DNA from 3 places in the Verrucosispora sp. WMMD573 genome. Region 2 is predicted to be linked to each of the others. Evidence: predicted binding sites of a transcription regulator. Region 2 holds the regulator's gene; each other region holds the start of a gene.
The links. The regulator HrcA, encoded in region 2, represses chaperone genes, less so after heat shock. The targets are predictions, from matches to a motif close to GGTTNGCACNCTCNNNNNGAGNGTGCNAACC.

Region 1 (10,188 bases), 940 kb from region 2:
AACCGGCCCGGTGCTCCCCGACACGTGCCGGCCCGGGCACCTCGACCCGTTGCCCGTCAGATCCGTCCGACGGCGCGCCGGTTGGGCCGTACTGTGTGCGGATGCGGGCGGAACCCACCACACCCGGTTCGACCGGTAGCCCCTGGGCGATCGTCGCGGCGGTGCTCGCCGGCTGTTGGACGGTCGCGGTCACGGTTCTGGCACAGACCGGCGGCTGGGCCGTGGACCAGGTGGTGCTGATCGGCGGACTGGACCGGCTGGTGCCGCTCTGGCCGGTGGTCTGCCTGCTCACCGTGCTGCTGATCGCCGCCGCGGCGCTACCGTTGGCGCTCGTCCCCCGCTCGGCGGCGGTCCGTGTGACCGGCCGGGTCTGGTTCGCCGGCGCGCTCGTACTCGGCCTGTTCGGTCTGCTGCGGACGATCCCCCCGGTGCACCACGAGGCGTACCTCGGCGCGCTGGCTCTCGTGGCCACGCTGCTGACGGTGGTGACCTCCCGACTGCCCTCCCACGTCCTCGGCCTCAGCCGGCACGCCGAGACCGGGCGTCCGGCGCGACTGGGCGGGCAGCCGTCGGTGCCGGCCGCGCTCGCGGCGGCCGCCGGGCTCGCCCTGCTGCTGCCCTGGGTCTGGTGGGGCGCGCTCGGCGGGCTGGTGGAGACCATCCTCGCCGGGCTGGCTGCGGCGGCCGTCGGCGTGCTGGCCGCGACGCTGCTCGACGTCCGGTTCTGGGGTCGCTTCGAGGCCGACGAGCCGCCCCGACCGGCCCGGCTGGTGCTGCTGGGCGGGCTCGTCGCCGGGGTGGTGCTGCTGCTGATCGGTGCCGGCACCGGCCACTCAGGAGCGCAGTTGCCCCTGCTGGTGACGCTGCCGCCGGCCGGTTTCGCGATGGCCGCGCTGCATCTCATCAGCCGCCGGCCGGCCGGCGGACGTGGTGTCACCCACCCCGGCACGGGTCAGGTTCCGCCGGATCAACCGACAACCGGGGCTGTCGTGGCCCACCATCCGGCCGGGAACGGCGGTCGGACGCCAGCGGCCTGGCTGGTCGGGCTCGGCGTGTTCGGCCCGCTTGCCTTCACCGACCCGGAGGAGGTCAGCCTGCTGCTGGTCGGCAACCGCGACGTGCCCTTCTGGGTCGCGGCCGCGACCGGTCTCGGCCTCACCGTCGGGCTGGTGCTGGCGGTCGGGTACGGCCTGCTGCTGGCGCGCCGCTCGGCCCGTACGCCGAGCCGGGCGCTGGCCGTGGCGAGCGCCCTGACGCTGCTGGTCACGGTCAGTCTGGTCGGCGCGACCGCCGGCCAGCCGGGGCTGCACGGGGAGCGGCTCTTCGTGCTGCTCCGCGAGCAGGCGGACCTGAGCGGTGTGAGCGGTGGGTCAGGTCGGGCAGGCCGGGACGCACGCGCCGAGGAGGTCTACCGACGGCTGGTCGACACCGCCGAACGGACCCAGGCCGACCTGCGGCGAGACCTGCGTCGGGTCCGACTGCCGCACACCCCCTACTACCTGGTCAACGCGATCGAGGTGGCCGGTGGGCCGGCGGTACGGGCCTGGCTGTCCAGCCGACCCGAGGTGGCCCGGGTGCTGATCAGCCAGCGACTGCGTCCGTTGCCGGCACCCGCCGACAGCGCCACCGGCAGCGCTTCGCCTCCGTCCGGTCCGCCCTGGAACATCACCATGATCGGCGCGGATCGAGTCTGGTCCGAGCTCGGCGTCACCGGTGACGGGGTGACCGTGGGCAGTTCCGACTCGGGAGTGGACGGGCGGCATCCGACCCTCGCCGAGGGTTTCCGGGGCGGCGGCGACTCGTGGTTCGACCCGTGGAACGGCAGCGGGACGCCGACCGACCGCAGCGGACACGGCACCCACACGATCGGCAGCGCCGTCGGGCGGGACGGCATCGGTGTGGCCCCCGGAGCGCGGTGGGTCGGCTGCGTCAACCTCGACCGCAACCTGGGGAACCCGGCCGCCTACCTCGACTGCCTCCAGTTCATGCTGGCGCCTTTCCCGCTCGGCGGCGACCCGTTCCGACAGGGGCGGCCCGCCCGGGCACCGGAGATCCTGACCAACTCGTGGGGCTGCCCGCCGATCGAAGGCTGCGATCCCGCAGCGCTGCGGCCGGCCGCGCAGGCGCTGGAGGCTGCCGGGATTCTCGTCGTCGCGGCGGCCGGCAACACCGGCCCGTTCTGCGGCTCCGTGCAGGACCCGCCCGCACCGTACGCGGACGTGCTGACCGTTGGCGCGGTGGACGACCGGCGGCGGGTAACCGACTTCTCCTCCCGTGGCCCGACAGTCGCAGGCGTGACCAAACCGGATCTGATGGCGCCGGGGGCGGGGATCATCTCCGCGATGCCTGGCGGCGGGTACGCCGTGCTCGACGGCACCTCGATGGCCACACCACAGGTGGCCGGCGTGGTCGCGTTGATGTGGTCGGCCAACCCGGAACTCGTCGGCGACCTCGACCGGACGCGGCGGATCCTCCGCGAGACGGCCGACCCGATCGGGACCAGCGACCCGGCCCGGGCGCGCACCGATGACTGTGGCGGCCCGGCGAACGTCGTGGGCGCCGGGCTGGTCGACGCGTACGCGGCTGTCTCGGCTGCCCGTGGTTGATCATTACTCGGGCAGTACCGAATGCAGCTTCTTACGTACGTAGCGCCCTTGAATACCTTAACGGGGCAAATAGTAAAAAGATCCTGATAATGCCATTCGCTCATCCCGGTGCCCGGCGCGTCCTACCGTTTCGGTAGAGGAGGCAGCGATGAGCACGGACGACGATCAGGCCGGGGAGGTCCCACCAGCCACCGGGGCCGCGCTCCACGGCCTCCCCGGCCAACTGCCGATCGACCGGCTCGACTATGGCGACGCCGAGCAGCTGGCCGAGATGACCGGTGTGGACGAGCCACCCGAGGAGCCGCTCATCCTGGTGGACGAGCCGGTTCAGCACCGACCACCGTACGACCGGGCGCGAGAGCGACGGAACCAGCGGCCACTGCCGACCTAGTCTCGCCACCGCCGACACAGCGGAAGGGGCGGACCGCTGACGCGGCCCGCCCCTTCCGGCGTTGGAGCTGGACTCAGAAGTCCATGTCCCCGCCGCCCGGGCCAGCCGGTGCGGCCGGGGTCTTCTCCGGCTTGTCCGCCACGACGGCCTCGGTGGTGAGGAACAGCGCGGCGATCGACGAGGCGTTCTGCAGCGCGGAACGGGTCACCTTGGCCGGGTCGATGATGCCCGCGGCCAGCAGGTCGACGTACTCGCCGGTCGCGGCGTTGAGGCCGTGACCCGGGTCGAGGTTGCGAACCCGCTCCACCACGACGCCGCCCTCAAGGCCGGCGTTCACGGCGATCTGCCGCAGCGGGGCGTCCAGCGCGATCTTCACGATCTGCGCGCCGGTCGCCTCGTCGCCGGCCAGGTCGAGCTTGTCGAAGGCGGTCTTGCCGGCCTGGACCAGCGCGACACCGCCACCCGGGACGATGCCCTCCTCGACGGCGGCCTTGGCGTTGCGGACCGCGTCCTCGATGCGGTGCTTGCGCTCCTTGAGCTCGACCTCGGTGGCCGCGCCGACCTTGATCACCGCAACACCGCCGGCCAGCTTGGCCAGCCGCTCCTGCAGCTTCTCCCGGTCGTAGTCGGAGTCGCTCTTGTCGATCTCGGCCCGGATCTGGTTGACCCGGCCCTGGATCTGCTCGGCGTCGCCGGCACCGTCGACGATCGTGGTCTCGTCCTTGGTCACCACGACCTTGCGGGCCCGGCCCAGCATGTCGAGGCTGACGGCGTCCAGCTTGAGGCCGACCTCCTCGCTGATGACCTGGCCACCGGTGAGGATGGCGATGTCGGTCAGCATGGCCTTGCGGCGGTCACCGAAGCCCGGCGCCTTGACGGCGACCGACTTGAAGGTGCCACGAACCTTGTTGACCACCAGCGTGGCCAGGGCCTCGCCCTCCAGGTCCTCGGCGATGATCAGCAGCGGCTTGCCGCCCTGCATGACCTTCTCCAGGATCGGGAGCAGGTCCTTGACCGACGAGATCTTGCTGTTCGCGATCAGGATGTACGGGTCGTCGAAGACGGCCTCCATACGCTCCGGGTCGGTCATGAAGTAGGCCGAGATGTAGCCCTTGTCGAAGCGCATACCCTCGGTGAGCTCCAGCTCGAGCCCGAAGGTGTTGCTCTCCTCGACGGTGATGACGCCTTCCTTGCCGACCTTGTCCATCGCCTCGGCGATGATCTCGCCGACGCTGGTGTCACCAGCGGAGATGGAGGCGGTGGAGGCGATCTGCTCCTTGGTCTCGACGTCCTTGGCGAGCTTCAGCAGCTCCTCCGAGACGTTCGCGACCGCAGCCTCGATGCCCCGCTTCAGGGCCATCGGGTTGGCACCGGCGGCCACGTTGCGCAGGCCCTCGCGAACGAGTGCCTGGGCCAGGACGGTCGCCGTCGTCGTGCCGTCACCGGCGACGTCGTCGGTCTTCTTGGCGACCTCCTTGACCAGCTCGGCGCCGATCTTCTCGTAGGGGTCCTCGAGCTCGATCTCCTTGGCGATGCTCACACCATCGTTGGTGATGGTGGGGGCACCCCACTTCTTCTCGAGCACGACGTTGCGGCCCTTGGGGCCGAGGGTCACCTTCACGGCGTCGGCGAGCTGGTTCATGCCCCGCTCGAGGCCGCGGCGCGCCTCTTCGTCGAACGCGATCATCTTGGCCATACGGCGTTGTCCTCCTGGACACTCACGGGCCACCCGAGTGTTGTGCCCCGGATGGGCCGTCTGGTGTACGCACCTTGGGACGTCGCCACCTGGCGACGGCGACGTCTCCTCGGCCGGGCCGGATAGCCCGCGACGACCGGCCACGTGCCCCACCCGTGGTTATGTCACGGGCGCGACCGCAGCCCCACCGTCCCGACCAGCTGGCACTCACGCCATGCGAGTGCCAATGACTTGTTTAGCACTCTGCCCTGCCGAGTGCAAGCACGATGGCCCGGGTCAGCCGAGTTCGGCCGCCAGTTGGGCGGCGTTCACCGGGCCCTCGTGTGCCCGCTGCTCGGCGTAGGTGACGACCAGCCCGACCAGCTGCGCGAGGTACGCCGGCAGCGTCAGCACCGCGACCACCGCAATCGTCAGCACCGCGCCCACCGCCGTGCCCGGCGAGTCCAACGGAGTGGTGCCGAACGGCAGGATCGCCAGCGACTCGAGCACGCTCGCGGCCAGTGAGAAACCGATCACGGCGGCACCCACCAGTGCGACCCGGCCGAGCAGCAGCCCCAGCCGGTCCCGCAGCATGCGGTGCGACCTGCTGAGCGGGTCGTGCCGCTCGAAGAGGTAGACCGGGCCGGCCAGGGCCAGCGCGAACGCCGCGTACACGCCGGGCAGGAAGCACAGACAGAACCCGAAGGTGACGATCAGGGTGATGAGCAGTGTCCAACCCCAGAGACCCAACGCCCGGCGCGTTCCGTAGCGTAGAGCGGCACCGAGGCCGGCCGACTCGCCGACCGCCTGTCGGGCGATGACCCAGGTGCCGGCGGCCCAGCCGAGGGCCTGCACCACACCGAGCAGCAGGCTGCCACCGACCACCGCGAGCAGGAGCGTCGCGAGGTCCGACCAGAAGTTCGCCGGCAGCGCGGCGGAGTCGCTGGCGAGTTGGGCGTCCCAGCGGGCCGAGGGGTCCACGGCCAGCACGAGCACCGACAGCAGTGCGGCCGGCAGCGCCTGGGTGAGCACGAGGATCGGCAACAGGGGTCGCCAACCCCGGCGCGCGGCGCCCACACACCGCGCGAACCAGCCGCCCAGCCCGACCCCGGGCGGGTTGACCAGGGCATCGGAGGGGTCGTGGCCGTAGCCGCCCGGTGGGTACCAGCCGTACAACGGCTGGCCGGGATACGGCGTCCCGCCGGGGTGCAGGGGTGGTTGGCCGGCCCATCCGGCGGGCGGCTGCGGCTCGCCCGGAGGTGGAGAGGACGGACCTGTCGGGGGCGGCTGGTCGGACATGGGACCTCCTCAGCGACGGCTGGCTCGGTCCATGATCTTCCCTTGTGGGGCGCCGGCACCGCTGCCCCCTCCGGCGATGGTCACGCCACCCCGACGACGATCGGTCGAATGGGGTGGGTGGTCGGCGCTCAGGCGATGACGCGTACCCGCTCGGCCTGTGGGCCCTTCTGGCCCTGGGCGATCTCGAACTCCACCCGCTGACCGTCGTCCAGCGCCTTGTAGCCGTCCATCTCGATCGCGGAGAAGTGAACGAAGACGTCCTGCCCGCCGTCGACGGCGATGAAGCCGTAGCCCTTCTCGGCGTTGAACCACTTCACGGTGCCTTGTGCCACGGTGTTTTCCTCACTCTGCACGGCGTTCCACTACCTCGGGTCGCCGGCGCACCGGCACCCGGAAACCACCGGTTTCGGCGGTCGGCGACGACCACTGAAACGGGTGACCGAAATCGCACGCTACACGAGGAGTGACGACGGCGCACGACCACAAATCGGGCGTATTACTATCGTCCGTATCGTCGTACGTCATTGTGATAAGCATTCCGGCATGACAAGCGCCACCGACGGAACGGGCTTGCGCCGGGCCGTCATCCGCCGAGTCGAGCCACCCGACGCAGCTCGGATGCGGGCACTGCGTCTGGAGATGCTCGCGGACGCGCCGTTGGCCTTCCTGGAGACGATCGCCGAGGCCGCGGCCCGGCCACACGCCGAGTACGCCGCCCGGGTCGCCCAGGTCTCCGCCGGTCCGGGCACAGCGCAGTTCGTGGCGGATCCGGGCGGCCGGCTCGTCGGGCACGCCGGCGGCATGGCGCACCCGGCCGAGCCGGGGGTGACCGTGCTCTACGCCGTCTACATCACCCCGAGCTGGCGGGGCACCGGCCTGCTCGCGGATCTTGTCGACGGGGTGGCGGCCTGGTCCCGGGCCTGCCGGCGGAACGAGCTGATGCTCGAGGTGGTGGTCGGCAACGACCGCGCCTACCGGGCCTACCAGCGGCTGGGATTCGTCGACACCGGCGTCCGCCTCCCGCACCCCAACATCCCCACCCTGCGCGAACTCCAGATGCGTAGGGCGGCGTAGCCACGACAGACGATCGCCGATCTGGGGCCCCGGGGAAGACCCCGGAGCCCCACCACGCCTCAGACGTGCCGGCGGCTCTGCACGACCCGGAAGCGGTTCGCCACGTACGCTCCGTCGGTCAACGCCGAGTTCGCCGCCGCGTTCGCCCCGCTGCCGTGGAAGTCGGAGAAGGCCGCCGACTGGTTCACGAAGACGCCGCCGGTGAGGTTGGCCGACAGGTGCACCCCGACCTCGATCGCCGCCGCTTCGGTGGCGTCCAGCACCGCGTCGTCGGTGGAGTAGACCGCCGCGGTGAGCGCACCCTTCTCACCCACTGTCGAGCGCAGGATCTCCAGGCTGTGTGCGGTGGAGTCGGTGGCGATGGCGAAGGAGATCGGCCCGAACCACTCCCGGGAGTAGGTCTCGGTGTCGCCCGCGTCCAGCTTGACGATGGTCGGCGTACGCACCACGGCGTCCGGAAACGACGGGTGCTCGACGGTACGCGACTCCAGCACCGGCGAACCGACCTTGGTCACCTCGTCCAGCCGCTCCAGCACCCCGTCGTTGACGATCGCGCCGGTCAGCTCCACTCCCCGGGCCGGGTCACCGGTGAGCTTGCCGATCGCCGTGGCGATGCCGCCGGCCACCTCGTCGAAGCTCTTGTGCCCCTGGTCGGTGTCGATGCCGTCCCGGGGGATGAGGATGTTCTGCGAGGTGGTGCACATCTGCCCGCTGTAGAGAGTCAGCGTGAAGCCCAGGTTGCGGCACATCCCGGTGAAGTCGTCGGTGGAGTCGATCACCACCGTGTTGAGCCCCGCCTTCTCGGTGTACACCGCCGCCTGGCGGGCGTTCGCCTCCAGCCAGTCGCCGTACTCGGTGGAGCCGGTGAAGTCGACGATCCGGACCGCCGGATGCAGGGCCAGCGTCGAGGCGATCTTCTCGCCGGGGGCCTCGGGGGCCAGCAGCACCAGGTTCGGGTCGAACCCGGCCTCGGCCAGCACCTCCCGGGCGTACCGGACGGTGACCGCCAACGGCAGCACGGCGCGCGGGTGCGGCTTGACCACGACAGGATTGCCGGTGACCAGCGAGGCGAACAGACCCGGGTACGAGTTCCAGGTCGGGAAGGTGTTGCAGCCGATGACCAGGGCCACGCCCCGGGGCACCACGTGGAAGGTCTTGGACATCCGCAGCGGGTCGCCCTTGCCGGCGGCCTTCTCCCAGCCCGCGGTGCCCGGGTGCCGGGTCATCTCCGCGTACGCGTAGGCCAGCGCCTCAAGCGCGCGGTCCAGCGCGTGCGCACCACCGGCCTGGAAGGCCATCACGAACGCCTGACCGCTGGTGAACTGCACCGCGTTGGCCAACTCGAAGACGTTCTTGTGCAGCCGGTCGAGGATCTCCAGACAGACGCCCACCCGGGTCTGAGGGCCGGCGTCGCGCCAGGCGGGCAGCGCCGCTGAGGCGGCGGCGACCAGTTGGTCGGCGTCGGCGTGCGGGTAGCGCACGTTCAGGGCGACGCCGAACGGGCTGTGCTCGGTGGCGACCCGTTCGCCGTCACCCGGCTGGTCGAGCGGGAAGTTCCCACCCAGGTACGCCTCGAACGCGGCCTTGCCGTCGGCGGCGGCGGTCTCGCCGTACACCCGTGGGCTTGGTGATTCCGGGTAGGCGGACCAGTATCCCCGCTCCGTGATCGCGGTCAGCGCGCGGTTGAGGGTCTCGGCGTGCCTGTCGTAGCGGGGGTGCGGGGTCTCCGTCATGCCCGCCATCATGCAACACGAAGCCCTCAGATCAGTAGGGGCGTGTCACAACTTCAGATGGTCAACTGCCAGTTGCTCCACCGGTCCTGCACCCGGAAACCGAGCTGCTCGTTGATGGCGATCATGTGGTCGTTGCTGGCCGCGTTGAAGGTGTCGATCACCCGCACGCCCGGTTCGTGGGCGAGCAGGTGCCGCAGGTTCTCGATCTTGGCAAGCAGGCCCAGCCGGTGTCCCCGGTGCTCCGGGTCGACGATGGTGATCTGCTGGAACGAGTGCCAGTCCGCGGAGGCACCGACGTCCAGCAGCGTCCATGCGACCAGCCGACCGGATGCCTCGTGGCGGACGCCGACGTGGTAACGGCGGCGGCCCCGCGCATCCAGCGCCAGTTCGGTGCCGCGCAGGCGATCGGCGTCGACCTTCTCCGGCTCCCACGCCAGATCGCCCATCGGCGCGTCGGCCAGCAGCCGTCCGTCGAGGTACGCCACGTCGGCGGCCAGGTCGTCGGGGGTGTACCCGCGCCAGCACAGCACCTGGTAGCCGGTCGAGCGATCCCGGGCGTCGGCCCGCAGCGCGTCCAGCTTCGCCTGATCGAGGTCGGCGGTGTCGAGGCGTCGCCGCACATCGGTCAGGGCATCGACCGCGCCCATGGCCACAGCGAACGCGTTACCCGGCGACCGGCGACCGGGCTCGCCGGCAAGCTCAGCGCGGCTCATCGCACTCACCCGCTTACGCCCGCGCTCGCGCAGCAGGCCGAGCCCATGTTCGGCCAACGCTCGGCCGACGCCTCGGCGGCGTTGTGCCGGATGCACGATCAGCTCAGCGGAGGCGTTCTCGGTGTTGTCCAACTGCGGCAGGTCCAGCCGGAGAAAACCGGCCGGCTCACCGTCGATCCGCGCCAGCAGCATGCGGGTTTCGTAGCCCGGCATCGGATGGCGCAGAAGGGCGGTGAATCGTTGCCGGCAGAGGGGCGGGAAGTCCGGCTCGTCGGCGGCCACCTGTGCGGCACCGACCTGATACGCCTGCTGGACGGCCGCCTCGTCGGCGGCCCCGACCGGGGTGATGGTGATGGTCATGACGGCAGCCTGCGCCAGCGACAGACGAGCGGGCCAGCGAATTTTCGCTGGCCCGCTCGGACGTTGGTCGGGAGGGACGATCGCACAACGCCTCCGGCGCTGGGTCGTAAAGACTGAAAGTCTACGGCGAAGCGCCCTCCCGCACGGAGCATCTTGCGCCGTCCGTTTGCGGTCGTCAAGTCCCTGGCGGCGTGTTTCGCTCACTCCCTGCGAAATACCGCTTACTCATCCGTTCGTCGTCGTCAGCCCAGCAGGCCCGCGTCGCGGGCGGCCCGCAACGAAGGCTTGATCCGGTGAGTGGGGCCGACCTCACCGGCGACCGCGTCGAGGGTCTTCA
Region 2 (10,188 bases):
GACTACCGCATGTCACCCAACGTGGCGAGACGCGGCTTTACGTACCGAAATGCCGGATCTTGCGGTGACTGCGAGTAAGAGCGACAGGTCAGACGTCGGCGTGGACCTCGGCGAGGACCTCCGTGTCACCCCGGTCGCTGTCCGGCAGGCGCTTCCAGTCACCGCGCTTGGCGGTCCACTCCCGGCCGTCGTAGGTCACCCGCTTCACCCCGTGCTCCTTCGCGTGGGAGACCAGCCAGTGCGTGTACCGCCAGCCGGCCCGCACGCCCTCGGCGGAGGTCATCAGGCTGCCGGCGGGGCTCCGCTCGAAGTCGTTGATCCCCACCTTCAGCAGAGTCGGGTTGCCGTAGCTGTCGACGGCGGAGCTGAAGTAGCCCCTGCCCGTCTGCCGGTCGTCGTCGGAGGTGAAGGCTCGCAGACCCCAGTCGAGCGCCAGTCCCTCGGTCAGCGCGGCAATGGCGGCGGCGCCGCGCAGCACCGGATCACCGCCCACCGCGCAGGTGACCGCCGTGGTGGCGTGGCCGAGCAGCGCCCGGCTGAGCACCTGCGACTCGTCGGCCCACTTCTCGTACGCCTCCGGGAAGGCCGAGCGCTGCACCTTCTGCGCGGCGTCGGTGACCCGCATGTCCTCCCAGCCGCGCACCTTCTTCAGCGCCGCGTAGAACTTCCCCGCCGCGTACCGGGGGTCGCGGATCTGTGTCGGCGTGCCCCAACCCTGGCTCGGTCGCTGCTGGAACAGCCCCACGGAGTCGCGGTCGCCGCCGGTCAGGTTGCGCAACCCGGACTCCTGGTACGCGGTGGCCAGCGCCACCACCACCGCCCGCTCCGGCATGTCGCGCTGCACGCCGATCGCCGCGATGGTCGCCGCATTCGCCATCTGCTGCGAGTCGAGCGTCACCTTGCCGTCGGCCTGCACCGTGCAGGCCCGGCCGGCCAACGGCAGCCGGAGCCCCTCACCGGCCTGCCTCAGCACCACGATCATCCCGATCGCGGCGATCAGGACGAGGACCACGAAGCCCGTCGCGACAGCCCGAGTTCGCACCCGCACCTCCTGCGTCAAGGTCCGCCAAGCGTACGTCCCTCATCGACCCGTTCGGGTCGTCCGACCGGTTCCCACCTCCTGTGGCACCCCCGCGTAACCCGAGGTTCCCCGTCCCGGCCGTACCTCACCCACCGAGTTCCGTCACCCAGCGCGGCTGGCGCTTCTCCCGGAACGCGGTGACCCCCTCGATCCCGTCCGCCGACAGGAAGTACCCGGTGGACAGCTCGGCCAGCTCGGCCAGGTCGGCCCGCAGGTCGACGGCGGCCGGCCGGCGCAGCAGGCGCTTCGCGCCGGCCAGCGCCGCCGGGGCCCCACGGACCAGCGAGTCGCAGTACCGCCGCACCTCGGCATCCAGCTCCTCGGCCGGCACCGCGGCGGTGACCAGGCCGATCTCGGCGGCCCGCCGGCCGTCGAAGGTGTCGCCGGTCAGGTACAGCTCGGCCGCCGCCCGGGTGGTTAGGCGGGGCAGCACCGTCGCGGAGATCACCGCCGGGATCACCCCGATCCGCACCTCGGTGAAGGCGAACGTGGCCTCGGCCGCGCAGACCGCCAGGTCGGCCGCCGCGATCAGGCCCAGTCCGCCGGCCCGGGCCGGGCCGGCCACCCTCGCCAGCACCGGCTTCGGGCACTCCCAGACCGCCGCGAGCACGTCACCCAGCATCCTGGCGGGCACCGTGCCGCTGGCGTACGCCGCCGCGGTCTCCTTCAGGTCGGCGCCGGAGCAGAAGACCGGTCCGCTGTGGTCGAGCACGATCACCCGGACCGCGTCGTCGGCGACCGCGGCGGCCAGCCCCGCCAGCAGTTCGGTCATCAACGGTGTGGAGAGCGCGTTGCGGTTGTGCGGACTGTCCAGCGTGAGCGTGGTCACCCCGCGGGCCGTGGCGACCCGCACGAGCGCGTCGGGAGAGGTCATGCCAGGGCACACTAGTGGCCATGCCCGGCGTTCTTCCAGCAGGCGAGCCCGTCCCCGCCGACGGGTCGCTGCCCGCGTCCGCCCGTGCCTCAGTGGGCGCCCGGGGTTTCGGGGTCTACGTGCATGTGCCCTTCTGCGCGAGCCGCTGCGGCTACTGCGACTTCAACACGTACACCGCCGACGAACTGGGCGGCGGCGCGAGCCGGGAGAGCTACGCCGACACCGTGCTGGCGGAACTGACGCTCGCCGCCCGGGTGCTGGGCGAGGCCCCACCGGCACGGGTGGACACGGTCTTCGTCGGCGGCGGCACCCCCACCCTGCTGCCCGCCGACGACCTGGCCCGGATCCTCGACGCGATCGACCGGACCTGGGGGTTGGCCGCCGACGCGGAGGTGACCACCGAGGCCAACCCGGAGTCGGTGACGCCCACCTCGCTGAAGGAGTTGCGTGCCGCCGGGTACACCCGGATCTCGCTGGGCATGCAGTCGGCCGCGCCCGGGGTGCTCGCCGTGCTCGACCGCCGGCACCACGCCGGTCGGGCCACCGCCGCCGCGCTGGAGGCCCGCGACGCCGGCTTCGACCACGTCAATCTCGACCTGATCTACGGGACACCGGGGGAGCGGGCCGATGACTTCGCCGCCTCGCTGGACCAGGTGATCGCCGCTGGCGTGGACCATGTCAGCGCGTACGCCCTGATCGTCGAGGACGGCACCCGGCTGGCCGCCCGGATGCGCCGTGGTGAACTGCCGTACCCGGACGAGGACGTCGCCGCGGACCGTTACCTGGCCGCCGAGTCCGCCCTCGGTGCGGCCGGCTTCTCCTGGTACGAGGTCTCCAACTGGGCCCGCACACCGGCCGCGCGCTGCCGGCACAACCTGCTCTACTGGACCGGCGGTGACTGGTGGGGCCTCGGGCCGGGAGCGCACAGCCATGTCGGCGGGGTGCGCTGGTGGAACGTCAAACATCCCGCCGCGTACGCGCAACGCCTCGCCGCCGAAGCGTCACCCGGGCAGGCCCGGGAGGTGCTCACCGGCGACGAGGCGCACATGGAGGACGTCATGCTCCGGCTGCGGCTGCCCGCGGGCCTGCCGCTGGACGCGCTGACCGACGCCGGTCGGGCCGGCGCGGCGCGGGCGGCGGCCGAGGGGCTGCTCGACCAGCCCGCCCACGCCGCCGGCCGCGCCGTGCTCACCCTGCGCGGTCGGCTGCTCGCCGACGCCGTGGTCCGCGACCTGCTGCCCTGATCCCCGTCATCAGACCGGCCGGCGCGCTCAGCGCTTCACGAACGCGTAGGTCATCGGGTACTGGTAGAGCACGCCCTCGTTGGCCTTGACCCCGCCGATGATGCCGAAGATCAACGGCACGATCGCGACGAGGATCGGCACGAAGAACAGGATGCCGCAGGTGATCGTGGCGAGCACCCAGCTCAGCACGCCAGCGACCGCCCAGGTGAGCTGGAAGTTCAGCGCGGCCACCGAGTGCGCCCGGACGATCGGGGACTGCTGCCCGCGGGCCATCATCGCGATCAGTGGCGCCACCCAGCCGAAGAGCCCGCCGCCGACGACCACGCCGAGCGGGCCGCCGAAGTGCGCGATCAGGGCCCAGGTCTTGTCCTCGTTGTTGGCGTAGCCACCGCCAGGAGCGCCGTAACCGCCGGTCGGGTAGCCGACACCGGGGGCTCCGGGTGGGGGCGGGTAACCGCCCGGCGGCGGGTAGCTGCCGGGTGGTGGGTAGCCGGCCGGCGGCGGCTGGTCGCCGGTGGGAGGGGGATAGCCGCCGGGCGGGGGATAGCCGCCCTGGCCAGGCGAACCGGACAGTGGTGTCGTGGGTTCGTCGCCGGAGTCCGGGGGACGAGGTGGTTCAGTCATGGAGGTCACGGTAGGTGCCAGCGGCAACGGCGCACCAGAGCGACACCGGCGAGTGTCAACCCGCCGATCGGTTCGATGACGGGCGTGCCGACTTGATCATCGCGTCGAGGGGGACGCCGACGTAGACTGGCACTCGCTACAGTCGAGTGCCAGAGTGTTCCTCTGGCGGCCGTGACGCTGCGGGCTGACCTGCGACAGGAGGTGGCAAGGATGGGTCTGGACGACCGGAAGCTCGCCGTGCTCCGGGCGATCGTCGAGGACTACGTCGCCACCCAGGAGCCGGTCGGCAGCAAGTCACTTGTCGAGCGGCACCAACTCGGCGTCTCGCCGGCCACGGTCCGAAACGACATGGCCGTGCTGGAGGAAGAGGGCTACATCCGTCAGCCGCACACCAGCGCCGGGCGGGTGCCCACCGACCGTGGCTACCGACTGTTCGTCGACCGGCTGAGCCGGGTCAAGCCGCTCAGCCCGGCCGAGCGCCGGGCGATCGAGCGCTTCCTGGCCGGCGCCGTCGACCTGGACGATGTGGTGCACCGCACAGTGCGGCTGCTGGCGCAGTTGACCCGGCAGGTCGCCGTCGTGCAGTACCCGAGCCTGGCCCGGTCCCGGGTGCGGCACCTGGAACTGGTGCCGATCTCCACCACCCGGCTGATGCTGGTGATGATCGCCGACACCGGCCGGGTCGAGCAGCGGCTGGTGGAGCTGCCCGCACCGGTCCTCGCCGACGACGTGCTGGACCTGCGCCGGCTGGTCAACGAGAAACTGGTGGGTGTCCGCCTGTCGGAGACCCCGCCGCTGGTGCAGACGCTCATCGACGACTCCGTGCCGCACCTGCGCGCGGCGATGGCCACCCTGTCCACGGTGCTGCTGGAGACACTCGTCGAACGACACGAGGAGCGGCTCGCGCTGGCCGGCACCGCCAACCTCGCCCGGGGCGGCCTGCTCGACTTCCAGGGCTCGTTGCGTCCGATCCTCGAAGCGCTTGAGGAGGAGGTCGTGCTGCTCAAGCTCATTGGCGAGGTGGAGCCGAGCACACTGCGGGTGCGCATCGGCGACGAGAACGAGATCGACAACCTACGGGCGGCCTCCGTGGTCAGCACGGGGTACGGCCCGGGCGCGACAATCGTCGGGGGGATGGGCGTGCTGGGACCGACCCGGATGGACTACCCCGGAACCATCGCCACGGTGAGGGCCGTGGCACGCTACGTGGGCGAGCTGCTGGCCCAGAACTGACAAGTCAGGGCCGACGGCAGGCTGCCGCCGCCGAACGGCGTAACCCGAGACGAACACGAGGACACGGAACGCAGTGGCCAGGGACTACTACGGCATTCTCGGCGTGAGCAAGGGTGCCTCCGATGACGAGATCAAGCGCGCCTACCGCAAGTTGGCGCGCCAGTTCCATCCGGACGTGAATCCGGATCCGGAGGCACAGGAGAAGTTCAAGGACATCAACGCCGCGTACGAGGTTCTCTCGGACGATCGGAAACGGCAGATCGTCGACCTGGGCGGGGACCCGCTGGCCCCCGGCGGGGGCGGACCCGGCGGTCCGGGTGGCCCCGGCGGGGCCGGTCCCTTCGTCGGCTTCCAGGACATCATGGACGCGTTCTTCGGCGGAGCCACGGGCGCCGGGCGAGGCCCGCGTCCGCGCACCCGCCCGGGCGCCGATGCGATCCTGCGCCTGGAGCTGGACCTTCAGGAGACCGCCTTCGGCGTCGAGGCGCCGATCACCGTCGACACCGCCGTGCTCTGCACCACCTGCTCCGGCGCCGGCACCGCCGCCGGCACCCACCTGGCCACCTGCGAGGCCTGCGGTGGCCGGGGCGAGGTGCAGTCGGTGCAGCGCACCTTCCTCGGGCAGGTGGTCTCCGCCCGGCCGTGCACGGTCTGCCAGGGCTACGGCACCACCATCCCGAGCCCCTGCCCGACCTGCGCCGGCGACGGCCGGGTGCGCACCCGCCGTTCGCTGACCGTCAAGATCCCCGCCGGGGTGGAGGACGGCATGCGGATCCGCCTCGCCCAGCAGGGCGAGGTCGGCCCGGGCGGCGGCACCGCCGGGGACCTCTACGTGGAGATCCACGAACGGCCACACGACGTCTTCTCCCGCAAGGGGGACGACCTGCACTGCCGGGTCACCGTGCCGATGACGGCCGCCGCGCTCGGCACCCGGCTGACCATCAAGGCGCTCGACAGCGAGGAGCCGGTCGACGTCAAGCCGGGCACCCAGCCGGGCAGCACCCTGCGGCTGCGGGCCCGCGGCGTACCGCACCTGCGCGGCGCCGGGCGCGGCGACCTCTACGTCCACCTGGACGTGCGTACCCCGACCAAGCTCGACGCCGAGCAGGAGCGGATGCTGCGCGAGTTCGCCAAGACCCGCGGCGAGGAGGTCGCCGAGCTGACCAAGCAGGGTGGCTTCTTCTCCCGGATGCGCGACGCCTTCAACGGCCACGCCTGACGTGTCCGCCCCGCTGTTCCTGGTCGAGTCGCTGCCCACCGCCGCCTCGATGGTGCTGGACGGCCCCGAGGGCCACCATGCCGCGACCGTGCAGCGGCTGCGCGTCGGCGAGCAGGTGCTGCTCGCCGACGGGCGAGGCGGCACGGCCACCGCCGTGGTCAGCGCCGTCGGCCGGGGCACCCTCGACCTCGACGTGACCGACCGGGGGTACGTCGACGCGGCGAACCCGCGGCTGGTGGTGGTCCAGGGCATCGCCAAGGGCGACCGGGGTGAGCTGGCCGTGCAGGCCATGACCGAGGCGGGCGTGGACGAGATAGTCCCCTGGGCGGCGGGCCGCTCGGTGGTGCAGTGGCGCGGCGACCGGGGCGTACGGGCCCGCAGCCGGTGGGTAGCGACCACCCGGGAGGCGACGAAGCAGGCCCGGCGGGCGTGGCTGCCGGTGGTGGCGGGGGCACCGGACGAGACCACCACATCGGTGACGCGCCGGATCGCCGGGGCGGCGGGCCGGTACGTGCTGCACGAGGAGGCGACGGACCGGCTGACCACCGTCGAACTGCCGGAGCACGGCGAGATCGTGCTGGTGGTGGGGCCGGAGGGTGGCATCACCCCGGCCGAGTTGTCGGCCTTCCAGGAAGCCGGTGCCCGACCGGTGCGGCTCGGCTCCTCGGTGCTGCGCACCTCCACCGCCGGGGTGGCTGCCCTGGCGGTCCTCGCCACCCGCCTGCTGCGGTGGTGAGCGTCGCGGGAACATCGCCGCGGACCCCTTCCTTACACTGCCCGGATGGGAAGCGACTGTCTGTTCTGCCGCATCGTCGACGGAGAGATTCCGGCCACCGTGGTCCGTGAGACACCCACCACGCTCGCCTTCCGCGACATCGACCCGAAGGCACCGGTGCACGTGCTGGTCATTCCGAAGGAGCACTACGCCGACGTGGCCACGCTGGGCCAGGGTGATCCGGGGCTGGCCGGCGAGGTGCTGGCCACCGCCGCCGCGGTGGCCGAGGACGAGGGCCTGCTCGGCGACGGGTTCCGGCTGATGTTCAACACCGGAGCGTACGGCGGCCAGGAGGTCTTCCACGTGCACGCCCACGTGCTCGGCGGCGCCCCCCTCGGCCCGATGCTGGCCCGGAACCTCGGATGACCTCCGCCGCCGGCCGCACCTCCGCAGCCGATCGCCTGGACCGGATGGTGCGCCAGGTCCAGGCGCAGGCCCGGGTGCCCGCGATCTCGGCGGCGGTGCACCGCGCCGACCGGCCGTTGTGGACATGCGCCGCCGGCGGCACCGGCAACGCCGCCGCCCTGGACGACCAGACCCGGTTCCGGATCGGCTCGGTCACCAAGACGTTCACCGCCGTGCTGGTCATGCAGTGCCGCGACGACGGGCTGCTCGACCTCGACGACCCGCTGCGCCGGCACCTCGACCTGCCGGCGCACGGCGAGCTGACCGTACGCCGGCTGCTGTCGCACACCGCCGGCCTGCAACGGGAACCGTACGGCGACGTCTGGGACACGCTGCGGGCGCCGGACGCCGACCAGCTGATCACCGAGCTGGCCCGGGCCGAGCGGGTGCTGCCGACCGGCCGCCGCTACCACTACTCCAACCTCGGCATGGCACTGCTCGGCCACCTGGTCGGGCAGGTACGCGGCGGCACCTGGGCGGAGACGCTGACCGAGCGGGTGCTGACCCCGCTCGGACTGACCGCCACCACCACCGTCCCGGGCCCGCGCGCCGCGACCGGGTACCTGGTCGACGCGTACTCCGACGAGGCGCATCCGGAGCCGCCCACCGACTTTGGCGCGGTGAGCCCTGCCGCGCAACTGTGGAGCACGGCCACCGACATGGCCCGGTGGGCCGCCTTCCTGGCCGACCCGGCGGCGTTGGACGCGGCGGGTCGGGTGCTCGCCCCGGCCACGCTTGACGAGATGCGCTGGCCGGTGACGGTCACCGACGAGGCGGTGTGGGCCGGCGGGTTCGGTCTCGGCCTGATTCTGGTGCCCCGAGGGGAGCGGGTGGTGCACGTCGGGCACGACGGGGCGATGCCCGGCTTCCTCGCCGGGGCGTACGGCCGCCGGGGCGGCGAGGGCACCCCGGGGGCGTTCGGCGCCGCCGTGCTGGGCTCCTCCGGCACCGCCGTCGAGCTGCTGGAACTGCCGCACCGGCTGCTCGCCGCCGCAGTCGAGCACGATCCGGCCGACATCGACCCGTGGCGTCCCGGTGAGCCGGCGCCGCCGGACGTGCGCGGGCTGCTCGGCCGCTGGTGGGGCGAGGGCTTCGAGTACGTCTTCTCGTGGCACGAGGGGGCCCTGCGGGCCCGTGGCGCCGGTGACCCGCCGGGAAAGCCGCCGGCGGTGTTCGCCCCGGTGCCGGGCCAGCCGGACGTGTTCCGTACCGCCTCCGGCCGGGAGAACGGCGAGCTGCTCCGGTTGACCCGTGACTCCGCCGGCGCGGTGGTCCGGATGCACTGGGCGACCTACCGGTTCACCCGCCGCCAGGAGACCTTCGACGGTTTCGACTTCCGCGTCTGACCGGGCGGTACGTCGGGGTGGAATGCCCTGCTCTGTCCGGTGGTGCCGGGGCGTCACAGCGGCGGAAATGGGCAGCGTGTCCCCGCCGTTGAACCGATACGATGGTGGCAACGTCCACACGCCGTGCCACGGGCCCGGCACCGAGATCGAGAGCAGGTGGCGCAGGGCCCTCGGGCCCGACCTATGACCGGCACCCCACCTCCCGGCCCGCCCCGGGTGCAGACCAGGATCACGGTTCCCGATTCGAAGATCATGGTCAACCTGCTCGGCGCGGGTGACGAGATCCTGCGACTGGTCGAGCGCTCGGTGAACAGTGACGTGCACGTGCGTGGCAACGAGATCACCATCACCGGCGCTCCCGCCGACAACGCCCTCGCCGAGCGGCTCTTCAGCGAGTTGCTCGAACTCATCGAGAAAGGCGAGACCCTGACCACAGATGCCGTCCGGCGTACCGTCGGCATGCTCGAACAGGGTGGCACGGAGCGGCCCGCCGAGGTCCTGACCCTCAACATCCTCTCCCGGCGCGGGCGCACCATCCGTCCCAAGACGCTGGGTCAGAAGCGCTACGTCGACGCGATCGACGGGCACACCATCGTCTTCGGCATCGGCCCGGCGGGTACCGGCAAGACCTACCTCGCCATGGCCAAGGCGGTGCAGTCGTTGCAGGCCAAGCAGATCAACCGGATCATCCTGACCCGGCCGGCGGTCGAGGCGGGGGAGCGACTCGGTTTCCTGCCGGGCACGCTCAACGAGAAGATCGACCCCTACCTGCGCCCGCTCTACGACGCCCTGCACGACATGCTCGACCCGGAGACCATCCCGAAGCTGATGGCCGCCGGCACGATCGAGGTCGCCCCCCTCGCATATATGAGGGGTCGGGCGCAGCCGTACGACGCCCGCGTGCTGACCCCGGAGGGCTTCAAGCGGTTCGGCTCACTCCAGGTTGGCGACCTGGTGATCGGCTCGAACGGCATGCCGACCCCCGTGATCGGGATCTACCCGCAAGGGCCCAAGCAGGTCTACCGGGTGACCACGCAGGACGGGGCCTCCACCCTGTGCTGCGGTGAGCACCTCTGGACCGTGGCCACCCCCGAGGACAAGCGGCGTGGTCGCCGGCGCACGCTGGAGACCCAGGAGATGATCGGGCAGGAGCGGCGGGGTGACATCCGCCGTTACGAACTGCCGGTTGTGGCTCCGGTGCAGTTGGAGCCGCAGGACGTTCCGCTCGATCCGTACGTCCTCGGCCTGCTGCTCGGTGACGGGTCGATCTCGTGCCGGACGACGCCGGGGTTCACCACGGCGGACCCCGAGCTCGCCCGGGCGATCGAGGACGATCTGGTCGACATCGAGCTGCACCGCAAGAGCGAGTACGACTTTGTGCTCCGGC
Region 3 (10,188 bases), 620 kb from region 2:
CGTCCTCGCCGACACCGATGGCCGCCGCCACCCGCAGCCGCCCCGCCTCGTCCTTGGTGGCGCTCGGGTACTGCTCGCTCTTGGTGAAGTCCTTCACGGTGATCAGCCCGCGCAGCTTGCCCGAGCCGTCGACGATCGGCAGCTTCTCGACCTTGTGCTGGCGCAGCAGGCCGAGCGCCTCGTCCTTGCTCACCCCGACCCGGGCGGTGACCAGCGGCGCCTTGGTCATGATCTCGCGGACCGGCAGGGCCGGGTCGGAGACGAAGCGCATGTCCCGGTTGGTGACGATGCCCACCAGCTGCCCCTGGGCGTCCACCACCGGCACGCCCGAGATGCGGTACCGCCCGCAGAGCTGGTCGACCTCGCGCAGGGTGTCGTCCGGGCTCGCGGTCACCGGGTTGGTGATCATGCCCGACTCGGAGCGCTTGACCAGATCGACCTGGAGCGCCTGGTCCTCCACCGAGAGGTTGCGGTGCAGCACGCCGATGCCACCCTGGCGGGCCATCGCGATCGCCATCCGGGCCTCGGTGACCGTGTCCATCGCGCTGGACAGCAGCGGGATGGAGAGCGAGACGTTACGGGTCAGCCGGGTGATCGTGTTCACCCGGCTCGGTACCACGTCGGACTCGCCCGGCTGGAGCAGCACGTCGTCGAAGGTCAGCCCCAGCGGCACCACCCTGGCCGAGCCGGCGGGCAGCTCGGGCAGATGGCCGCCCAGCTCGCCACCCTCGACGCCGGCGGAAAGGTCGGTACGGGGCGAATTCTCCACGATTGCTCTCCTGAGCTGCTCGAACCGGGCTTCAGCGAGGTGGCACGGGGGCACCGGCGAACGCCGGGCGAGGGTGTCAGCCTCATCGTACCCACTGAAGCTTTCACCCCCTGAACCGCGCGGCGCTGGCCCCGGTAACGGCTCGCGCGACCGGGGGACACGCGTCGGCGGTGGCAGGGGACTACGGTGAGGGGGTGCACGACGATCCCATCGACCCGTTCACCGGCGACCCGACCGATCCGGCGGCCGACCTGGACGCCCCCGACGACGACGCGCCGCTGGACCCACTGACCGACGTCGAGCGCCAGGACGTGCTGGAGGATCTCGCCGACCTGGAGATCTACCAGGCACTGCTCGCGCCGATCGGCGTACGCGGGCTGGTCATCGAGTGTGAGGACTGCCGGGAGCCGCACTACTTCGACTGGGACCTGCTCCGGGGAAACCTTCGGCACCTGCTCACCTCCGGGCGCCCACGGGTGCACGAGCCGGCCTACGATCCCGACCCCGACCACTACGTCACCTGGGACTACGCGCGGGGTTACGCCGACGGTGTGCACGACACCCTCAGCGAAGGCACCGAGGACGAGCCCGACTCGGGCCGCTGAGTCCACGTTCTTCCAGACCGGCCCGCTCGGTGAGACCGGCCCGCTCGGCCAGACCGGCCCGCTCGGCCAGACCGGCCCGCTCGGCCAGACCGGCCCGCTCGGCCAGACCGGCCCGCTCGGCCAGACCGGCCCGCTCGGCCAGACCGGTCCGGGCCGGCGAACTCGGCCGGACTCGGGCCGGCCGGATTGCTACGCGACCAGCCCGGCCCGGAAGCCAGCGGCCACGGCGTGCGCCCGGTCGCGGGCACCGAGCTTGCGGAACAGCCGCCGGGCGTGGGTCTTCACGGTGTCCTCGGAGACGAACAGTTCCCGGCCGATCTCGGCGTTGCTCTTGCCCTCGGCCATGCCGAGCAGCACCTGTAGCTCCCGCTCGGTCAGGCCGATGGCGGACCGGTCGGTTCGAGCTGTCGACGTGGGTTTGCCCGGCTCGGACTCGGCACCCGGCTCGGCGGGATCGTCGCCCCGCTGCACCGGCACGACCGCCGGACCGCCCGCCGCGTCCGTACCCGGCCAGGCGGTGGGCGCATCGCCGCCGGTGCGGCCAGCGGGCGCCGGGCGGGCCGGGCTGCCGACCGCTGCGGCGTCCCGGGCGGGGTCAGCGATCCGGTGCCGGTTGGTCCGTCCGGGCGCGGCGAGCAGCAGCAACGCTTTGGCGACGGCGCTGGTCAGATCCTGGTCGACCCCCTGGATCAGCCCTCGCGCCCCGGCGCCGATGGTCGCCGCCGCCGCCTCGGACTCCTCGGCGCCGAGCAGCAGGACGGCGGCCTGCGGAGCGCGGGCCAGCACCCGACGGACGAAGCCGACGCTGTCGGGGCGGGTGAGCGCGGTGTCGGCGAGCACCACATCGGCCGGACGTTCAGCCAGCCGCAACATCACCTCGGGGTCGGAGACCGCCGTCCGGACGGCACCCGACAATCCCAACCGCGCTGCCGCGGAGGTCAGGTGCTGCGCCGCGAGCGGCGTTCGAACGCACACGAGAACGGTACGCACAGGCATCTCCTCTCCGCTGACGAGCAGACCATGACCAGCCCCGGTCGGGAGGAGGTTCCGGGCAATCCTCCCAACTTTTCCGACAGATAGGGCATATGCCGCAATCTGCCGGATGTTCTGGATCAAAGACGTGTGAGGCGAGGGACGCCCGGGTAGGGAGTGGCCAGGCCGGGAACGGTGCGCCTGCGCGGCCCGCCGCCCGGACAACCGGCCACAAGCTGTCTCGCGGTGCCGCGCGAGAGGAGGGGTGCTGATGTCGAACGTACGTAGACTGCCCGGACCCATCATCGACCTCTGGGACTGGCAGCGGCTCGGTGCCTGCCGAGGCCGCGACAGCGCCCAGTTCTTCCACCCCGACGGCGAGCGGGGCTCGTCCCGGCTACGCCGGGAGTCCTCCGCCAAGGCCGTCTGCCGTGCCTGCCCCGTCCGCGCCGAGTGCGCCGCGCACGCCCTGGCGGTACGCGAGCCGTACGGCGTCTGGGGCGGCTTCAGCGAGTCCGAGCGACTGCGACTGCTCGCGGTCGGCTGGGAGGACCTCGCCGACCGTCGCCAGACCCGCGTCGACATCAACCGGCTGGAGGCCCGACTGGGCAGCTCACACCGTTCGACGGTGCCCATCCAGCGCAACGTCGCCTGACCACTCGCACCACCGACGCCGCGTCCGCCCCGGACGCGGCGTCACCCTATCCACCCACTCCCACCACTCCCACTCCCACCACTCCCGCCCCGTTGATCATGAAGTTGTTGTCATCGACACGCCGAGGGGGCGACAACAACTTCATGATCAACCGGGCGGGTGGGGACCGGCGCAGGGGGGAAGCGGTGCGGGGGTGGGGGGTGGGGGTCTCGGGGTCAGGGGACGGTGAGGGTGACGGAGTGCCAGCCGGTCGCGCCGTCGGGGGCGACGTCCTGCCGTTGGGCGGTCTGGGTCTGGCCGGTGCTGTCCGTCGCCCGGACCTGGAGGGTGTGCTCCCCCGGGGTCGCCTGCCACTGCCATGACCACTGCACCCAGGTGTCCACCGAGATGGTCGGCGCCAGTTGGGCCTCCTGCCAGGGCCCTTCGTCGACGCGTACCTCGACGCGGTCGATGCCCCGGTGCTGCGCCCAGGCGACGCCCGCGACCATGACCGGGCCGGCGGCCGGGCGGTTGCGTGGGCGGGGCGTGTCGATCCGCGACTGCGTCTTCACCGGCCCCTGCGCCGACCACCCCCGGGGCACCCAGTACGCGTCGAAATCGGCGAAACTGGTCAACTCGATCTCGGTGATCCACTTGCAGGCCGACACGTAGCCGTACAGGCCCGGCACCACCATCCGGACCGGGAAGCCGTGCTGCACCGGCAGCGGCTCGCCGTTCATGCCGACAGCGAGCAGCGCGTCCCGCCCGTCCCGCAGCGCGGCGGTCGGGGTGCCACAGGTCCAACCGTCGACCGAGCGCCCGACCACCTGGTCGGCGCCGTCCAGCGGCCCCACCTCGTCGAGCAGTTCGCGGATCGGTACGCCGAGCCACCGCGCGTTGCCGATCAGGTCGCCGCCGACCTCGTTGGAGACACAGGCCAGCGTCACGTACCGCTCCACCATCGGCCGAGCGAGCAGATCGGCGTAGCTCAGCGTGACCGGGTTGCGGACCCGGCCGTGGATGCGCAGCCGCCACGTCTCCGGATCGACCTGCGGCACCACAAGCGCGGTGTCGATCCGGTAGAAGCTCCGGTTCGACGTGACGTAGCTGGCCAGCCCGGGCACGGACAAGTTGGCACCGGCCGGCACCGGTGGTGCGGCAGCGACCGGGGCCGGCAGCGTGATCGCCTCGCGGGCGGCCGACACTCCCTGGCGGCCGGCCAACCACCGCCCCGCCACTCCCCCGACGGCGGCCACCCCGAGCACCGTCCCGACCCCGGTGAGGAACCGCCGCCGCGAGTCCGGGTCGACCTGCCGCCCGGGACCTGCGGGGCCCGATGGGCCACCGGCGGCCGGCGGGCTTCCCGGGGCCGACGGACTGCCGGCCGACGCGGTCGGGTCGGTCGTCGTCCCGTCGGGGACCCCGACGGTCCCGGCCGAATCCGGGTCGGGGGGCACGGCGGGATTGGCCACGGAGGGCGGGCCGGACGGCGTCGGTGGGGCCCACGGCCAGGGGTCGAGTTCCAGCGGGCCGGCGACGAACGCCCAGAGCGCGACCCCGCCGACCGCCGCTCCGAGCAGCGACGGGAGCACGTCGGCGGCGTCCGCGCCGGCCCGGGTCAGGGCCGCCGCCGCGCCGATCCCGGCGAAGACGACGATGCCGGCCAGGCCCACCGTCAGCCGCCGGGCGGCCAGCATGCCGATCAGGGCGGCGAAGCCGCCGAGCAGCAGCGCCGTGCCGACCAGTAGGGCGATCTTGTCGTACGTGCCGAAGACCTCGATGCCGAACCGCTTGACCGGCTCCGGGGCGGTGTCCACGACGAGACCGCCGACCGCGACGAGCGGGGACGACCGGGGGCCGGTCAGGGCGGCAACCACTTCGGCGGTGCCGATGGCCGCCGCAGCGGCGGCGATGCCGGCCAGGGCCGCGAACCGGGGTGTCGTGCTGCTCACCCGCCCAGTGTTTCCCACCGGCCACCGGTCCGGTAGCGCCGTCGGCGTTCCGTAACCTCTCGTCACCGCGCACCGGCCCGGAACCGGGTCCGACGTCCCGAGGGGTCCGACGTCCCGAGGGGTCCGCCTCCGCCGCCGGCTCCGGCGCACGACCGTCCCACTCACGCGCGTGGGGCGCACCGTCGTCGACGGTGCGCCCCACGTCCGGCGTACGGCAGGCTCAGAAGCCGGGGCCGTGCTGGTGGCTGTGACCGTGGCCGTGCGAGTGGCCGTGGCCACCCGCGGCGGGCTCCGGCTCGGCCGGCTTCTCCACCACCAGGCTCTCGGTGGTGAGCAGCAGACCGGCGATCGACGCGGCGTTGGTGACCGCGTTGCGGGTCACCTTGACCGGGTCGATGATGCCGGCCTTGGTCAGGTCGACGTACTCACCGACGGCGGCGTCGAGGCCGTGGCCCCAGTCGCTGCCGGCGACCTTCTGCACGACGACGTAGCCGTCGTGGCCGGCGTTCTGGGCGATCCAGCGCAGCGGCTCGACAAGCGCCTTACGCACGATCGACACGCCGACCTTCTCGTCGCCGGTGAAGCCGAGGTCGTCGTCGAGCACCGACAGGATCTGCGCCAGGGCGGCACCGCCGCCGGGCACCGTACCCTCCTCGACAGCGGCCTTGGTCGCGGCGATGGCGTCCTCGATGCGGTGCTTGCGCTCCTTCATCTCGACCTCGGTGGCCGCGCCGACCTTGACCACCGCGACACCGCCGGAGAGCTTGGCCAGCCGCTCGGCGAGCTTCTCCCGGTCCCAGTCGGAGTCCGAGGCCTCGATCTCCTTGCGGATCTGCGCGACCCGGTCGGCCACCTCGCTGGCCTGGCCGCCACCCTCGACGACCGTGGTGTTCTCCTTGTCGACCACGATGCGCCGGGCGCTGCCCAGCACCTCCAGGCCGACCTGGTCGAGCTTGTAGCCCAGCTCCGGGGCGACCAGCTCGGCGCCGGTGAGGATCGCCATGTCCTGGAGCATCGCCTTGCGGCGGTCACCGAACCCGGGCGCCTTGACCGCGCAGACCTTTATGGTCTTACGGATGGCGTTGACCACCAGGGTGGACAGCGCCTGCCCCTCGACGTCCTCGGCGATGATGAGCAGCGGCTTGTTGTTCTGGAGAACCTTCTCCAGCAGCGGCAGCAGCTCCTCGATCGCCGAGATCTTCTGCGTGGTGATCAGGATGTACGCGTCCTCCAGGACGGACTCCTGCGACTCCACGTCGGTGACGAAGTTCGGCGAGATGAAGCCCTTGTCGAACTGGAGACCCTCGGTGACGTCCAGCTCGGTGTGCAGGGCCGAGCCTTCCTCGACGGTGATCACACCGTCGCGGCCGACCTTCTCCATCGCCTCGGCGATCAGCTCGCCGATGGTGGCGTCCTGCGCGGAGATCGTCGCGACGTGCGCGACCGACTTCTTGTCGGAGACCTCGACGGCCTTGCCGAGCAGCGCCTCGGAGACCTTGGTGGCGGCGGCGTCGATGCCCCGCTTGAGGCCGGCCGGGTTGGCGCCCGCGGTGACGTTGCGCAGGCCCTCGCGGACCATGGCCTGGGCGAGCACGGTCGCGGTGGTGGTCCCGTCGCCGGCGACGTCGTTGGTCTTGGTCGCCACCTCCTTGACCAGCTGCGCGCCGAGGTTCTCGTACGGGTTGGTGAGCTCGATCTCCTTGGCGATGGTCACACCATCGTTGGTGATCGTCGGTGCACCGAATTTCTTGTCGAGGACGACGTTGCGCCCGCGCGGCCCGAGGGTGACCTTGACCGCGTCAGCGAGCGCGTTGACACCGTGCTCCAGCAGGTGCCGGGCGTCGTCCGAGAAGCTCAGGATCTTCGCCATGAATGTCCCTTCGAAGCGACGTTGCCCCGGCCCGGCGAGCCGGACCGGGGCAACGACACTGATCGGTCTGTCTTACTTCTCGATGACCGCGAGGACGTCGCGGGCGGAGAGCACCAGGTACTCCTCGCCGGCGTACTTGACCTCGGTGCCGCCGTACTTCGAGTAGAGAACGGTGTCGCCGACGGAGACGTCGATCGGCACGCGGTTGCCCTTGTCGTCGATCCGGCCCGGGCCGACAGCGAGGACGGTGCCCTCCTGCGGCTTCTCCTTGGCGGTGTCGGGGATCACGATGCCCGAGGCGGTGGTGGTCTCGGCCTCGTTCGCCTGGACCACGATGCGGTCCTCGAGCGGCTTGATCGCAACCTTGGTCGCGGTAGTCACGGGCATACCCTCCTGGGGTACTTGGTTTCGTTGCCGATCGGCATGCCGATCGGCGTCAATCTGCCACATGCCACCGGGCGGGGCCGTCGTCGCGGGTGCCGGTCCGCCTGGCGTTCAACCCCCGGACACCAGGGCCCGGAGGTTGGCACCCTCAGGGTGAGAGTGCTAATCGCAGGTTATTCCTCGGCTAGCACTCCGTCAAGGAGAGTGCCAATCCGCCGCCCTCGTGTCGCCGCTCCTCCGCCACTTTCTACCCACTCTTCCGGCGTCGTTCGCCAGCGTTTACCGCAACACGCCGACAGTCACTTCCCCGCCGAGCGCCCGGCCCTTACTCTCCGGCGCGACCACGTCACGGAGGGCGGACAGATGGCGGACGTACCAACCCTGGGTTTCCTGCGCGACCAGCTGCGTCGGGCCCGCAAGGTACGCGGGCTCAGCCAGGAGGAGCTGAGCAAGATGATCAACTACTCCACCTCGGCGGTGAGCGCGATGGAGATCGGCCCGAACCAGCTCAGTGCCGACTACCTGGCCCGGGTCGACAAGATGCTGGAGACCGGCGGGCTCTTCGTCGGCATGCTGGAGCTGATCCGGTTGCACGCCGAGCCGGACTGGTTCCGGCCGTGGGGCGAGATCGAGCGGGAGGCGGTCGCGCTGCGCTGGTACGACCCGGCCGTGGTGCCGGGCCTGCTCCAGACCGAGGCGTACGCGCGGGCGATGCTCCGGGCCGGCCCGCCGCTCACCGACGAGCAGATCGAGAAGCGGGTGCTGGCCCGGATGGCCCGGCAGGAGGTGCTCGCCCGCGAGGAGCCACCGCAGCTCGTCGCGGTGCTGGACGAGCAGGCGCTGCGCCGGCAGGTCGGTGAGCGCGCGACCATGCGCGAGCAACTGGAGCACCTGCTGGCCGTCAGTGACCGCCCGCACATCCAGGTGCGGATCGTCCCGGCCGAGACCCCGTGGTACATCGGACTCAACGGTCCCTTCGTGTTGGCCCGGCTGGCCGACGGCACCGAGGTGGCCCACCTGGACAACCAGCTCCGGGGGCACACCGTGGACAGCCCGAACGAGCTTGCCGCCCTGGGGCGACACTGGGAGACTGTGGCCGGTGAGGCGCTGCCGCGCCGGCAGTCCGCCCGCCTGATCGAGGAAGTGGCGAAGTCATGGACCTGACCCGCGCCGCCTGGCGCAAGTCCTCCCGCAGCAACAGCAACGGCGGCGCCTGCGTCGAGGTCGCCGACAACCTGCCCGGCCTGGTCGCCGTACGCGACAGCAAGGACCCGGCCGGCCCGGTGCTCGCCTTCACCCCCGCCGCCTGGCGCGCCTTCATCGCCCCCCACGCCCCCACCCGCTGACCAACCCCGACCCGCCCCTCCCCCCTTTGCGCCGACCCGGCCCCGCCCCACCCGGCTGGGCTCGCCATGCAGTCGCGCGCCCTCCCGCGCTGGGGACGCGCGAGTTGCGGCATGACGCGGTCTCCCGCCGAGCTGACAGCCCAGGATGCCGCAACCCGCGCCCGCCGGCTGCACATGACAGCTCGCACCGCGGCCCGGCCAGCGCGGCGGGGTTCAGGCCACCGGGCGGCAGACCAGGACCGTCGGGGCGGTGGCGACCCGGGTGAGCACCAGGCTCGCCGGCTGGTTGCCGCTTAGCCGCAGGTCGCGCCGGAGCCGCTCGGGCTCCAGCGCGGAGCCGCGCTTGAGAATCTCCACCCGGCCGACCCGCCGTTCCCGCAGCAGCGCCCGCAGCCGCTTGAGGGAGAACGGCAGCACGTCGGTCACCTCCAGGCAGCGGGCATACGGCGTGCGCTGGGCCGTGTCGGCGTAGAGGTAGGCGATGGTCGGGTCGGCGAGGGTGGCGTCCAGGTCGGCAGCCAGCTCGGCGATCAGGTGTGCGCGCACCACCGCCGGATCGGGGTCGTACACGAAGCGCCGCACCGCCCCGACCGGCGCCTCGCGGGTGCCCGACCCCGCGAGCCGGTGCACCGACTCCCCGGTCAGCACGGTCGCGCGGCGGGGGAAATCGGCCAGTTCGCCGCACCAGAGGGCCGCCTCGACCAGGTCGCCGTCCACGCTCACCCACTCCGCCTCCGCGCCAGGCGGGATCAGCGCGTGATCGATCCCCGGCGCGACCTTCACCACCGTGCGCGGCACCCGTCCGGCCAGGCCGGTCACGAAGTCCCACGGCGGTGAGTACGAGTTCGGGTCGAAAATCCGGCGACCGGTGCCGGCTCGGCGTCGGGCGGGGTCGCAGAAGACCGCCTCGACCCCTGTCACGTCGAACGCCGTCGCGTCGCCGCACTCGACGGTGACCAGGTCGGCCAGCCCGGCGGCCTGGGCGTTCGCCTCGGCCAGCGCAGCGGTGAGCGGGTCCGCCTCCACCGCGTACACCCGGATGCCGGCGCGGGCGGCGGCGAGCGCGTCGGCGCCCAGCCCGCAGCCCAGGTCGGCAAGTGTGCGCACGCCGGCGGCGCGCAGCCGCCGGGCCCGCCGGTCGGCGACGACCCGCCGGGTTGCCTGCTCCAGGCCCGGCCGGGTGAAGAACATGCCGGCCGCCGCCGGCCCGAACTTGCCGGTCGCCCGGCGGCGCAGCTCGGCCTGGGTCAGCGCCGCCGCCGCGAGCCCGCCGGGCACCCCGGCAGAGCGCAGCGCCACCGCCGCGGCCAGCGGATCACCGCCGGCCACCCCGGCTGCCGTGTCGAGCGCGGCCAACCCCTCGGGCGTACGCAACGCGGCGAACTGCTCCAGATCCACCCGCCTATTCTTCCGCCCCGCCCCCACCTGCCCCGCCGAGGCCCAGGCCGGCCTTTCGCCGGGCATGCCGGTCGCGACTTGCGGCATCCTGGGCCCTCACGTCGGCCAGAGGGCGCGACTTGCGGCATCCTGGGCCCTCACGTCGGCCAGAGGGCGCGACTTGCGGCATGTTGGGCCTCCGGTCGCCCGCCTTCGGTCGCCCCGGAAGGCGCCCCGGCACCGAACCACCGGATGAGAAGGCGCTGGCTCGGGCAACGG

Region 1: a site for HrcA is predicted at 4,892-4,922, ahead of groL (chaperonin GroEL). Genes of this name have one in related genera too.
Region 3: a site for HrcA is predicted at 7,324-7,354, ahead of groES (co-chaperone GroES). Genes of this name have one in related genera too.

The regions. Positions count from the first base shown of each region.
Region 1 covers NZ_CP114901.1:889,317-899,504, forward strand. The annotation lists gene O7601_RS04160 (S8 family serine peptidase) at 102-2,606, shown strand; gene O7601_RS04165 (hypothetical protein) at 2,755-2,997, shown strand; gene groL (chaperonin GroEL) at 3,071-4,693, opposite strand; gene O7601_RS04175 (hypothetical protein) at 4,970-5,971, opposite strand; gene O7601_RS04180 (cold-shock protein) at 6,100-6,303, opposite strand; gene O7601_RS04185 (GNAT family N-acetyltransferase) at 6,515-7,045, shown strand; gene paaN (phenylacetic acid degradation protein PaaN) at 7,105-8,778, opposite strand; gene O7601_RS04195 (GNAT family N-acetyltransferase) at 8,832-9,851, opposite strand; gene thrC (threonine synthase) at 10,094-10,188, opposite strand, start outside.
Region 2 covers NZ_CP114901.1:6,444,227-6,454,414, reverse strand. The annotation lists gene O7601_RS29245 (hypothetical protein) at 89-1,048, opposite strand; gene O7601_RS29240 (enoyl-CoA hydratase-related protein) at 1,167-1,955, opposite strand; gene hemW (radical SAM family heme chaperone HemW) at 1,976-3,199, shown strand; gene O7601_RS29230 (DUF4870 domain-containing protein) at 3,227-3,823, opposite strand; gene hrcA (heat-inducible transcriptional repressor HrcA) at 4,034-5,056, shown strand; gene dnaJ (molecular chaperone DnaJ) at 5,130-6,275, shown strand; gene O7601_RS29215 (16S rRNA (uracil(1498)-N(3))-methyltransferase) at 6,277-7,011, shown strand; gene O7601_RS29210 (histidine triad nucleotide-binding protein) at 7,057-7,416, shown strand; gene O7601_RS29205 (serine hydrolase domain-containing protein) at 7,413-8,801, shown strand; partial or broken gene O7601_RS29200 (PhoH family protein) at 8,985-9,680, shown strand; partial or broken gene O7601_RS29195 (LAGLIDADG family homing endonuclease) at 9,669-10,188, shown strand, end outside.
Region 3 covers NZ_CP114901.1:567,806-577,993, forward strand. The annotation lists gene guaB (IMP dehydrogenase) at 1-769, opposite strand, end outside; gene O7601_RS02610 (DUF5319 family protein) at 964-1,374, shown strand; gene O7601_RS02615 (helix-turn-helix transcriptional regulator) at 1,564-2,364, opposite strand; gene O7601_RS02620 (WhiB family transcriptional regulator) at 2,618-3,001, shown strand; gene O7601_RS02625 (sulfite oxidase) at 3,217-4,932, opposite strand; gene groL (chaperonin GroEL) at 5,153-6,802, opposite strand; gene groES (co-chaperone GroES) at 6,875-7,189, opposite strand; gene O7601_RS02640 (helix-turn-helix transcriptional regulator) at 7,550-8,350, shown strand; gene O7601_RS02645 (DUF397 domain-containing protein) at 8,341-8,532, shown strand; gene O7601_RS02650 (methyltransferase domain-containing protein) at 8,746-9,930, opposite strand.